Regions from separate parts of the Anaeromicrobium sediminis genome, predicted to be linked through region 4. Evidence: riboswitches for the same ligand, from Rfam matches in the RefSeq annotation. Region 4 holds a riboswitch; each other region holds the start of a gene.

Region 1 (3,207 bases), on a different contig from region 4:
ATTATGAAGAAAAAACATATAAATGTGATGAGCAAATTATTACTAGGAGTATACTTGATATATTTGTTTTATCTAGTGTTTCTTAGTCCCTATTATGGGAGAACTACCTATCATGTCAGTTATAATGTTATACCATTTAGTACTATTTCTGAGTATGCGTTTTTAAAATATGGTATAAGAAATACAATAATTAATATTGGGGGCAATATTGTAGCTTTTATGCCTTTAGGATTTTTATTACCACTAGCCTATAATAAGACTAATAATTATATAAAAATATTTATGTTAGCCCTAATAACTACTTGCAGTATTGAACTACTTCAATATATTTATAGGGTAGGCACTTGTGATATAGATGATATTATATTAAATCTGGTAGGAGCCATGTTAGGATATATATTAGTGAAAAAGATTAAAATATAGGGAGATAAGAATTGAATTTTTTAAAAAAGATATCGTAAGTGTTAAAAAAATCTCAAATAGAAAAATCAATCTAAATTTCCATTAAATAAGTATTTGCGAATTACAAAAAATTTGTTATAATGAATACAAGAAAAAGAAATATATCTGGGGTATTCGTGTAGCTCTTATTTTGAACCTACAGTTAAGAAACGGGAGTTCAAAATTTAGATGTGAAATTGACTTATGAGACCGAATCGGCAAGGACAAAGAAGTATCTGTGAGGGCACCCACCTATCGTTGAGATAGGTATCAAAATTAGAGTAGCGGTATTTTGGAATATTAAGAGAGGCATATGCCTCTCTTTTTTTACTTGTTAGGAAATTAAGTTTTACTTTATGGGTGAGTATTTTCCATATTAGATTCATCGAAGGTAAGCATATTTTTGTATGTAAAGTTAGCTGCTTCTATTATGTTAAAGGCCAATGCTGCACCAGAACCTTCTCCCAACTTCATATCTAAATTTAAAAGGGGCGATAAGGATAACTTATCTAAAACCAATTTAGATGCGGGTTCTGCAGACATATGGGATGGAATGGCATAATCTTTACAAAGGTTATTTAAACCATAGGCAATAATAAATGCCGCATAAGATATGAAACCATCTAATACAACAGGCATTCTTAAGCTAGCAGCTCCTAATATGGCTCCAGCCATGGCCCCTATCTCAAATCCTCCAACCTTAGCTAATATATCTATAGGATCATTTTTATCTGGCTTGTTAATTTTAATAGAATCCTTTATAACATTCATCTTTCTAAGGATACCTTCATTATCAAGGCCACAGCCCATACCCGTAATATTTTCAGGTAATAGATCAAAGAATACACTCATAATTGCTGTTGATGGAGTAGTATTACATATACCCATTTCTCCGATACCAATTACTTTGTATCCCTTTTCCTTAGCTAAAGTAGCATATTTAATTCCTATCTCTAAAGACTTTATGGCTTCATCATAGGCCATGGCAGGTCCTATTCTCATATTATCAGTAGACTTTCTGATTTTTTCATTAAAAACTCCAGTAATTTCTTCATCGCAATTTATGCCCACATCTATGGCCCAAACATGGGAATTTGTAAAATTACATAGGGTAGATACTCCATTACCTCCACCTACAAAGTTGGCAAATTGTTGCTGTGTAACCACCTGTTTACAAGGAGATACATTTTCCTCATAAACTCCATGATCAGCTCCAAAACCTAAAATTAATTTATTGGAAGTATCATAGTAATTATTTTCATAAATTCCAGATAACTGAATAGCTATAGTTTCTAATTTACCCAAACTATCTAAAGGCTTAATAAGAAGGTCTAGTCTTTCCTTAGCTAAATCCATATGGTTTTTACTAAGTGGTGTAATTGATTTAATAGTTTCTTGTAATTTTTTCATCTTTCAAAATTCCCCTTTAAGATTATATTTGTGTTTTTAGGCAATTAAAAAAGCCCATACTCCCAGTGGGAATATGAACTTTGCCGTCATTCACATTTTAAAATTTTAAGGCAGGTCTCCTGACTAAGAATCATAGAAATATTAAGCCTTCCCAGTAGTCTAGTGGCATATTTAACATTTCTCATCATTACAGTGGTGGGTCCGTGAAGGAATTTAACCTTCTTCCCTATTCTCCTAAAAATTAGGCACCTTAAAATTTTAGCTTATTAATTTCTCATATTTATGATAATATATTTTTAGAGATTTATCAACAATATAATTTTTTTTGGAATATTGAGCTTAAATGAAAGGCATTTAAACAAGGACTAGGAGAATCAATAGATGAACAAAAAAATCATAAGGTTTAGTTATAGTAGTTTAGTATTTGCAGTAATAATGATAATTTTAATAGGAAGCCTATGTGTAAATAAAAGTATGAGAATTAGCTATTATAGAGTCATATTTCCTATTGTGAATGGATTCTTTTTAGCATATATATTAGACCCATTTGTAGTTTTTTTCGAAAGAAAATTTAATATGAAAAGAAATATGAGTGTGTTTATAGCCGTTTTTATTGTCACATTAATTGTTATCTTGCTAGGAACTTTGGTAGTACACAATGTAATAAATAGTATAATAAACTTTTTAGAAACATTGCCACATTCTAGCAATCTAACTACTGGGATGATTACAGATAGAATAATAAATAAAATAGGTATTAACCGTATAGATGATTTAGATAAAAATACTATAGCTATTATAAGAAATAGTATTAATAAGGGAATATCGAGTATTAAATATGTACCAAAGAGCTTTGGCAATTTTCAAGGAACTATTTTTGGTATTTGTAAAAAAATAATAAGTTGTCTATTAGGAGTGTATATATTATTAGACAAAAAATTACTAATTGCCAGGGCAAAACGTATGCTATATGCCTTTACTAGTAATGAAAGAGCGGATTATATAGTTTATATAATTAATAAGGGCAATGATATATTTTCTAATTTTGTAGTTGGAAAAGTAATTGATTCAGCAATTATTGGATTAATTTGCTTTGTTATATTAATAATGGTAAAGTGTCCATACGCCTTATTAATATCCTTAGTTGTGGGAACTACTAATGTACTTCCATTTGTGGGACCTATAATAGGAGGTGTTGTGGCTGTGATTATAACTTTGATTGCAAGTCCTAAAATGACTCTAGTAGTAGGTCTAATAATTGCACTACTTCAGCAGTTTGATGGAGCCATATTAGGTCCTAAGATATTAGGAGATAAGATTGGGGTAGGAGCATTTTGGATAATAGTGGCTATAACC
Region 2 (3,207 bases), on a different contig from region 4:
TAATAGAATAGTCCTTTAAGCTTTTATTTCTTAAATATACATCTCCACTATAATTATCTAAATTATTAGTCATCACATTTAAAAGGGTTGTCTTCCCACTACCATTAGGTCCTATAATGGTAGTCATTGTACCCTCTTCTAGTTGAAAATTAAGATTTCTAAGTGTTTCCTTTTCTCCATAGGAAAAGGATAAATTTTTAACTTGAAACATATAACTCCTCCTAATTCAAACTCTTATTCCTTGTGATGAATATGTAGATAAAAAATGGTCCTCCAAGTAAGGTAGTAAGTACTCCCACAGGTATTTCCACATTCATAAGAGCCCTAGACCCAGTATCTGCTAACAACAGTAGTTCTCCTCCCAAAAGAGCACCCAAAGGTAACAATACTCTATTGTCTGAACCTACAGTAAATCTTAACATGTGAGGAACTACAAGTCCTACAAATCCTATTATTCCACTTATGGATACACAAACTGCCGTTATTAAGGATCCACAGATTAAAAATATCTTTTTAACCTTTTTCGTGTCTATTCCAAGACTCCTAGCTTCCCTTTCACCTAGACACAGTAAGTTTAAATCCTTAGCGTAATACCAACATATGATTATACAGATACTTATAGTAAAAAAACCAATTTTCACATGTACCCAGCTTCTAGCAGCTAAACTACCCATGAGCCAATTGACTATGGCCGATACGTTTTCCCCAGCTAAACTTTTAATAAACTTAATTCCAGCTGAAAATATGGAACTAACTATTATTCCCGCTATTATTAGATTAGATCCACTTATGTATCCCTTAGTACGTGCTATGAATATTACTATAAATAGGGTGACAAAGGCTCCAATAAAAGAACTTATGGTTATAGGTACATAAATGTCATAAAATAAATTTATGTATATGGCCAAAGTGGCTCCAAGGGCCGCTCCTGATGAAACACCCATAGTATATGAATCTGCCAAAGGATTCATTAAAAGTGATTGAAACACTATTCCTGAAACAGCTAGACCTGCACCCACTACAATAGCAGTAAGAATTCTGGGTAAACGCACATCCCATATTATTTTCACATAAGAATTCTTTATTTCACTATACATTTCAGGATTTTTGATTATTTTCCCACCTATTACTTTAACTACATCTACGTATGTTATTTCTGCTCTTCCTAAATTTACACATAGTATCAATGTGACAATCAAAAGAATAAAAATAAACACTCCCACTATTTTGTTTCCATACTTTTTTGATTTTAACTCATTAATCAGCGACTCTTTCATCATTTCTCCTTACTTGCAATAAAAAAAGAGCTTTCTTCGAAGCTCTTGTTATATACACCATATTTATACAATGGAATTTTTTCCCATCATATTTTCTGTTGTATATTCCGTACTTTCCCTCCGAAAGTTGAATACTTCATACTAAACAAGGTCTCCTGGCTTGGCTTCATATTCATACCTTCCCTTCCCAGAATGCTCATTTTCCAGTGGTTATGAAGGTTTCATCTGCCTTACAGTAGCGGGGGCTGCAGTGGATTTTACCACTTTCCCTACGATTAATATGTTTAATTATTCACTTACACTTGGATTATATATTATTAATTTTTTAAAGTCAATAATTAAGCCTAATTAAAGTCCATTTTTTTTTAGGAGTTGCTAATTTACATGTTTTTTGCTAGAGTTATAAATGATAAATTTATATGTGAAGGACTGGTTAATATGATAAGAATACAAAATATTACCAAAAGCTTCCAAACTTTTAATGCAGTAGATCATCTCCATTTAAATATTGAAAAAGGTACTTTTGTAGGCCTTTTAGGTCCTAATGGAGCTGGTAAAACCACCTTAATAAAAATGTTAGTAGGTCTTTTGAAACCCACTTCTGGAGAAATACTAATTAAAGGTGAAAAAATGCATAGAGGAAATACTTCTTTAAAAAGCAAGATAGGTATAGTTCCCCAACATATTAATCTAGATAAGGAACTTACTGTGGAAGAAAACTTAATATTTGCAGCAAAGCTATACAAAATACCAAAGGAACAAATAAAGCCTCTAGTAGAGGATTTACTTGAATTTTCAGATCTTAAAGGCGTTCAAAATCGTATTACTAAAAAATTATCTGGAGGAATGAAAAGAAAACTAATGATTGCCAAATCATTAGTTAATGATCCTGAGATTTTATTTTTAGACGAACCTACTGTAGGTATTGATTTGAACAACAGAAGAAAGATTTGGGACATCCTAAAGAAAATGAAACACAAGGGCAAAACCATAATTTTAACAACCCACTACATGGAAGAAGCCGAATACTTGTGTGACAAAATAGGATTAATGGATAAAGGTAAGATATTCCATTACGATACAAATGACAACCTAAAAGAAAAAATTGGTAAATATACCATAGAATATTTTAGTGAAGATGATAAGACCATATATAAATACTTTTCTAATATTGTTAATGCACAGGAGTATGCTAAGGAACTAAGTTGTGATTATGTTCTTAGAAATACAAACTTAGAAGATGTATTCTTCAACTTTACAAATAGGAAGGTGTTATAGATGGAAATTTCAACAATACTTTGGAGAGAATTTAAATTCTTTCAAAAAAGAGTTTTTAAGATCACATCCCAATCTGTAGTGACACCCCTATTATATCTCTTGGCCTTTGGTTGGGGCCTAGGTTCTGATATTGTGATAGATGGTAATAACTACATGCACTATATTATCCCTGGTATTATAGCCATGTCTACTATGCACACTAGCTATAATGCCGTATCCATAAGGATTTCCGTTGCTAGGCTTCATGAAAAAAGCTTTGAAGATTATATGACTGCACCTGTTAATTTATCCTTTTTAACTTTAGGATATATTCTAGCAGGAGCATTAAGGGGACTTTACGCTGGTATGATAATTTTATTAATATCTTACTTATTTAAAGCCTATATTCATGTTAATCTTGCCTTTATTGCCATAGCAATGTTAAATAGTTTATTATTTGCAGCATTCGGATATTATGCTGCTATGGTTATAAACTCACACTATGATATGAACAGATTTACTAGTTTTATCATAACTCCCATGACGTTCATATGTGGTACTTTTTTCTCTTTAGATAAGATGCCACTAATAATAAAAAAGCTAATATATATATTACCTCTTACTCATACTATAAATTCATTAAGAGGTATTGCCTTAAGAAATACTTTTGATT
Region 3 (3,207 bases), on a different contig from region 4:
TTTTCCTCCAAAAGAATAAGAGCTCTTTCTTATTAACCATATAAAAAATGGTGCTCCTAACAATGCGGTAATTACTCCAATGGGTATTTCTTCAGGTCTAGCTATCATCCTAGCCAAAATATCTGCCCAAATAAGTAGAATCGGTCCTAATAAAAGAGATAGTGTAGATACTCTTTTATGATCTGCCCCTACTAATGTTCTGCATATATGAGGAACTATAAGTCCTACAAACCCTATAACACCTGTTATTGATACCACAAATCCGGTTAGTATACTTCCTAAACAAAGAATCATATTTTTTAAAAATTTTGTATCTACCCCTAAAGTAATTGCCACTCCTTCTCCTAACAATAAACTATTTAAGCCTCTTGAAAATATAATTAGAAACACATAGGAAATTAGTAGCCAAGCAGAAGGCCATAATAAATTGCCCCATTTAGCTCCACCTAAACTTCCTGTCATCCAAAATAATGCCTCATGAACCTTTGAATAATCTTGTGCTGTAAATATTAAAAAGCTCGTTATACTTGAAAAAAGAGCAGCTATTGATACACCTGTTAGTACTAGACGTGTTGAAGAAAAAACACCATTTTGTCTAGATAGTATAAAAACTAATAAACTTGCTAGTAATGCCCCAATAAAGGCTCCTATGGAAACATTCTGTATTCCAAATATGCTAGAACCTCCAAATATAATTATCATTACAGCTCCAGTAGATGCTCCTGATGATATACCTAAAATATAAGGGTTAGCTAATGGATTTTTAGTTAAAGCTTGCATCATTATACCACAAAGTGAAAGGCCTGCTCCAGCAATTATAGCTAACAAAGTCCTAGGAAACCTCAAATTCCAAACAATACTTTCTGTGGTTTTTTTCCAAGTACATTGAAAAATCTCTTTGAAAAACAACTTACTAGCTATAATTTTCCATACTTCTTTAAAATCTAAGGTTATAGGCCCTAAACTAATTGAAGCTATTATGGATGCTATAAGGCCTACACTTAAAGTTATACATAATATTGTAAAATATAGTTTTTTCTCAAAAATCTTCATCTTACTCAAACTTTTCTGGATAGAATCCCTTTACAAGTTCTTCTATGGCTTTTGTATTTCTAATACCAGGTGACATATCTGCAAGGCTTACTTTTACAAATCTCTCTTCTTTTATAGCTTTTATATGCTGTAAAGCCGGATGTTCTTTTAAGAAGTTTAATTTTGCATCATAATCTGTATCTCCATAATCAACTATTACGATCACCTCAGGATTTTTTTCAACTACTTCTTCCCAGGATACAGTTGCATAGCCCTTGTTAATATGATCAAATATATTTTTTCCCTTTGATTGTCTTATAATATCTCCACTAATTCCTCCACCAGCTACAACAAAAGGTTCCTTTTCACCAGAATCATAAACAAAAACTTTTACCATTTCCTCTTCTGAAATATCCCCTATTTTGTCTTGAATCCCTTTTATTTCTGTTTTCATTTTTTTAATTACTTCCTCAGCCTTTTCTTCTACTGCAAATATTTTTCCTAAATCTCTAAAATCTTTATAAACTCCTTCTAATGAACCACTACCGCCTATGGATGTGGCTAAATATGGATTTATTCCGTTATCCATCATATCAGTAGCTGAAGCTACTCTCTTTTCATTAAAAGCTGATTCCCATCCAGATACAAAGTCTGGTCCTACAGAAAATAGCACTTCTTTAGAAGGATATTTATCAGAAAGAACAGGTATACTTTCGTAAGCCTCTTTAAATTCTGGATAAATTTCATTATCCATAAAAGCTGTTCCTACCATTTTATCTTCAAGACCTAGAGCTAAAAGCATTTCTGTCATAAACTGAGATAATGTAACAGCTCTTTCAGGAGCTTTTTCAAATGTTATCTCATAATTTTCACCGTAAATTTCATAGTTAAATGTTATAGGTTCATATTCCCTTGTTTCCTTTGTCTCTTCAATTTTCACATCTTCATTTACAGCTTTTGTAGTTTCATCCTTTGTACACCCAGTAAATGAAAATATTAAAACAAATACTAGAAGTAAAGATATTTTTTTCATTTGTGTCCTCCTTTTTTATGTTTGTATTTTAAATAATGTAACCATGTACCATCATATTAAATCTTTTAACTTTAATAAAAGTAATCCCAGTAAGATACTAGAGAAAAAAATAAAGCCTCCGCAAAAACGGAGGCACAGCGTATCTCTATTAACTTAAAAAACTTTATCAAAATAAAAGATAATATCTTTCAAATAGTTCTACTCTATGGTCTTACTTCCCTCCGAAGTTCCATATACAGCTTTAGGCAGGTCTCCTGGCTCACGGGTCATTCTCTACCATCCTTCCCAGATTAATCCAGTGGATTTGGCTTTGTCTCCGTATACAGTAGCGGGGGCTGCAGTGGATTTTCACCACTTTCCCTATTAAACCTTATATTGGTACCCAAAACAAGATATTCAATTGTTATAATTGGATCAATACAATTATAACAATTGCTTTTACAAATTTCAACATTATAAAATGCATTTTAGACTTAATATGTATTCAGATATGGAATATATAGTAGATATTATTAAAGAAGGTAAGATAATATCTATAGTTGAAGATGTTGTAGGTGATATTCAATTTTTAAAAATTATAGTTTTATTTTGTACACTTAGAAGTACAGACTCCGACTATATACCGTAACCCTTAGTTTGAGTAAAAACCACGCTCAACTATCCCCGTTATCTAACTACCTATCATTCCGATTATTGTCCCAATCATTATACCTATTAATATACTTATTATTGTGACTTTTGTTTTCTTAATTTCCCGCATAACTTTTCTTCTTTTAATTTTTTTCATATGTATTTCTCCTCTTTCATATTCCAATTTTTACCTCGTTAAAGTTATTATATTCAAACATGTGGCAATACTTGTCTATAATTTCATTTATTTTTGTAAAATAACCATATTAAATAAGAAAACCATCATTAAGTCAAATCATACTCATTATTGCATCATCTATCTCATTGGTACTGTATCCAGCATAATCCAACGCATCAAATATATCTCCATCAGGTGCATTATAGACTTCCTTTATGCCGTGTGCCACTTCTTCCGCTGTGTATTCTGCCTCTCTCATGGCCTTTGCTACTTCCTCAGCAGTTGCATCAAAGATATTTTTTAGCCCTTGTACTACTTTTTTTAAAGCTTTTTT
Region 4 (3,207 bases):
TACAACTATTATGCAAGCTGCTGAAGATAACGGATTTAAAATCCCTCGTTTATGTGCTAATCCTGATTTGACTGCGGATGCTAATTGTAGGCTATGTTTGGTCAAAGTTGAAGGACAAAAAGAGTTACTTCCTGCATGTGCAGCAAATGTAACAAATAATATGAAGGTTATTACTCAAGATAAAGAATTAAATCATATCCGAAAAACTATACTTGAGTTGTTACTGGCAACAAATGAGCATAATTGCTTAACTTGTTTTAAAGGGAATGCAACTGTTTCAGGGGCATGTGAATTACAAGGTTTAATACGTGAATTTGGAATTCAAAACACAAGATTTGAGCAAAACAAAGAAAAAGTGCCTGTTGATAGCACAAGTCCTATACTTAATTATGATCCAAATAAATGTATTTTGTGTGGAAGATGTGTACGTGCCTGCAGAGAAATTGCTGGAAAAGATAATATCGGTTTTGCAAATAGAGGGGCTCAAACATTTGTGGCTGTAGGTGCAAATAAGAAATTTAATCAGAGTGCGTGTGTTGAATGTGAAGCGTGTATTGGCGTATGTCCTACAGGGGCTATTACAGAAAAAATTACACATTACTCAGGAGAAGAATGGGAAGGAATGTTGGTTTACCAATCTTAATAGGTTAATTTCTATATTTATAGTTTTTTCACAGTGTTTTAAATTGAATCCCTATTACTATGCACAAATAAAAAGCTCAGTAATAGGGATTTAGAATTTTAAGTAAAAAAATTACATAATTCAAGTTTATAATATAAAGATAGCATAAAAAATCAAAAAAAGTGTATTAGAACATGAAATAATTTATTGTATATTAACTAATAAATAACATATAAACTAAATATTAACAAAGTTTTAGCAAATTGTATTGACATAAAGTATTTATAGTGATAAAAATTTCCAAACACATTTGAATAATGCTAGGTAAAATTGGGAAGCAAGTGAGAATCTTGCACAGTGCCGCTACTGTATTAGAAGAGTGTTAATTCGTATACCACTGAGGAAACTTGGGAAGGTGAATTAGCATGATGAGGCTTAAGTCAGGAGACCGACTAGTATTTAAAATGTCATGAGCTTTTCGGACCAAAAAGCGATATTCTCAGACGTGTTTTTTTTGTGCCCTGAAATAGTAAAACTATATAAAAAAATAAGAATAAGGAAAAAAGTATCAAAACAAATCTGATGGTGTAGGAAATGAAATAGAGGTGAAAATATAGAAGTTACAAGGAATATAGCAAAGTTTTAATAAACAAAAAGAGCCTTTGTATTGTATGTTATAGTATGTGCGTTTAGCATAATTCTAAACGCTTTATATAACTACGATTGAAGCATACTAAATCTAAAAGAAATGGGAGGTTAAATAATGGTTCGTCTTTATACAGATGGCATAAACATTGGTTATGATGAGAGTTTAGTTGTGGAAGATATTAGTATAGAAATTCCAAACAAAAAAATTACTGTTATCATTGGCTCAAATGGTTGTGGAAAATCTACACTATTAAAAGCAATGACTCGTATTATTAAGCATCAGTCTGGGTCGGTTGTCTTAGATGGGAAAAATATATTGAAAGAAAACACTAAAATACTGGCTAAAAAAATGGCAGTTCTCCTGCAAACACCAGAATGTACAAGTGGGTTAACAGTCTGTGAGCTAGTATCTTATGGCCGCTTCCCTTATGAAAAAGACTTCGGACGCTTAACAAAAAAAGACTATGAAGTAATTGACTGGGCTCTAGAGGTTACAGAAACAAAAGACTTTAAGTTTCGTGCGATTGATGCACTATCAGGAGGTCAACGTCAGCGTGTTTGGATTGCAATGGCCCTTGCGCAAGAAACTGAAATTATCTTTCTTGATGAACCTACAACCTATTTAGATATGGCTCATCAACTAGAAGTTTTAGAACTTTTGCAAAAGCTAAATGTAGAACAGGGACGTACAATTGTTATGGTTCTTCATGATTTAAATCAAGCTGCTCGATTTGCTGACTATATTATTGCTCTAAAAGACGGGAAAATCGTGAAAGCTGGAAATTGTGAAGACGTTATTAATCAGAATGTACTGAAGGAACTATTTCATATCGATGCTGAAATTGGTAGAGATCCTCGAACAAATAAACCAATTTGCATCACCTACAATCTATTAAAAGGAGAATCCAAAAATGAAAAAAATATTAATTCCTATGCTACTAGTATTTGTGCTAACTTTTAGTGCTTGTAGCAACCAAACAACAGAAAAAGACAACACCTCAACTATACAGGAAGTTAAATCAGAAACGATCATATATGAATCTGAAAATGGTCCGATTGAGGTTCCTGCTGAACCACAACGTATTGTTGATTTAACTTGTCACACTTCTGGTAGTGTTATGGCTCTGGGTGGCAATATTGTTGGTGTAGATAAATATTCCAAAATGAATCCTTTATTTGAAAAATATAGTAAAGATGCTGTAGAAGTATCTGATGAAAGCTTAGAAAAAATTATTGAATTAGAACCAGATTTGATTATTGCCTCATCAACGAGTAATAGCATCGATAAATTGAAAAAAATTGCTCCTACTGTAACGTATACATTTGGAAAAGTTGATTATTTAACTAGTTTTCTAGAAATTGGTAAACTACTAAATAAAGAAAAAGAAGCGCAAGCTTGGATTGATGATTTTAAAATACGTGCACAAAGAGCTGGAGAAGAGATCAAATCAAAAATTGGAGCTGATGCAACGATTTCTGTTATAGAAGGGTATGAAAAACAGCTTTACGTATTTGGTGATAATTGGTGTCGGGGTACAGAAATTCTTTATGAAGAGATGAAATTAAAAATGCCGGAGAAAGTAAAAGAAATGGCTTTAAAAGACGGTTACTATGCATTATCGCCTGAGGTTCTTCCAGAGTTCGTAGGAGACTATTTAATCTTCAGTAAAAACTTAGATGCGGACAATTCATTCACAGAAACAGATACGTATAAAAATCTTCCCGCTGTAAAAAATAATCGTGTATTTGAAGTCAATGCCAAACAGTTCTATTTTAATGATGCACTTACCCTAGAGTACCAATTAGATTTCATTAAGAAAAGCTTCCTTGGTAACTAGTACTACGAGAGGAATTCTTAGCTGAAGAATTCTTCTTTTTTTTTCTATTATATATTATAAGAAAGGTGAGAGACTGATGATGGAAGAAAATCAACGTTT

Evidence for each region. A riboswitch is a leader RNA that binds a small molecule or an ion and turns the genes downstream of it on or off. The one in region 4 is predicted to bind cobalamin.
Region 1: linked by a shared signal. The riboswitch ahead of cobT (nicotinate-nucleotide--dimethylbenzimidazole phosphoribosyltransferase) and the one ahead of CCE28_RS20795 (ABC transporter ATP-binding protein) in region 4 are both predicted to bind cobalamin.
Region 2: linked by a shared signal. The riboswitch ahead of CCE28_RS17460 (FecCD family ABC transporter permease) and the one ahead of CCE28_RS20795 (ABC transporter ATP-binding protein) in region 4 are both predicted to bind cobalamin.
Region 3: linked by a shared signal. The riboswitch ahead of CCE28_RS21150 (ABC transporter substrate-binding protein) and the one ahead of CCE28_RS20795 (ABC transporter ATP-binding protein) in region 4 are both predicted to bind cobalamin.

The regions. Positions count from the first base shown of each region.
Region 1 covers NZ_NIBG01000007.1:121,592-124,798, reverse strand. Annotated here, with positions in the region: gene CCE28_RS09935 (VanZ family protein) at 4-423, shown strand; RNA gene ssrS (6S RNA) at 562-744, shown strand; gene cobT (nicotinate-nucleotide--dimethylbenzimidazole phosphoribosyltransferase) at 796-1,851, opposite strand; cobalamin riboswitch at 1,944-2,119, opposite strand; gene CCE28_RS09920 (AI-2E family transporter) at 2,233-3,207, shown strand, end outside.
Region 2 covers NZ_NIBG01000021.1:23,062-26,268, reverse strand. Annotated here, with positions in the region: gene CCE28_RS17465 (ABC transporter ATP-binding protein) at 1-211, opposite strand, end outside; gene CCE28_RS17460 (FecCD family ABC transporter permease) at 222-1,277, opposite strand; cobalamin riboswitch at 1,406-1,597, opposite strand; gene CCE28_RS17455 (ABC transporter ATP-binding protein) at 1,662-2,555, shown strand; gene CCE28_RS17450 (ABC transporter permease) at 2,556-3,207, shown strand, end outside.
Region 3 covers NZ_NIBG01000037.1:5,597-8,803, reverse strand. Annotated here, with positions in the region: gene CCE28_RS21155 (FecCD family ABC transporter permease) at 1-1,053, opposite strand, end outside; gene CCE28_RS21150 (ABC transporter substrate-binding protein) at 1,055-2,065, opposite strand; cobalamin riboswitch at 2,293-2,466, opposite strand; gene CCE28_RS22415 (hypothetical protein) at 2,544-2,693, shown strand; gene CCE28_RS21145 (hypothetical protein) at 2,986-3,207, opposite strand, start outside.
Region 4 covers NZ_NIBG01000034.1:18,093-21,299, forward strand. Annotated here, with positions in the region: gene CCE28_RS20790 (2Fe-2S iron-sulfur cluster-binding protein) at 1-643, shown strand, start outside; cobalamin riboswitch at 924-1,093, shown strand; gene CCE28_RS20795 (ABC transporter ATP-binding protein) at 1,386-2,231, shown strand; gene CCE28_RS20800 (iron-hydroxamate ABC transporter substrate-binding protein) at 2,182-3,108, shown strand; gene CCE28_RS20805 (FecCD family ABC transporter permease) at 3,185-3,207, shown strand, end outside.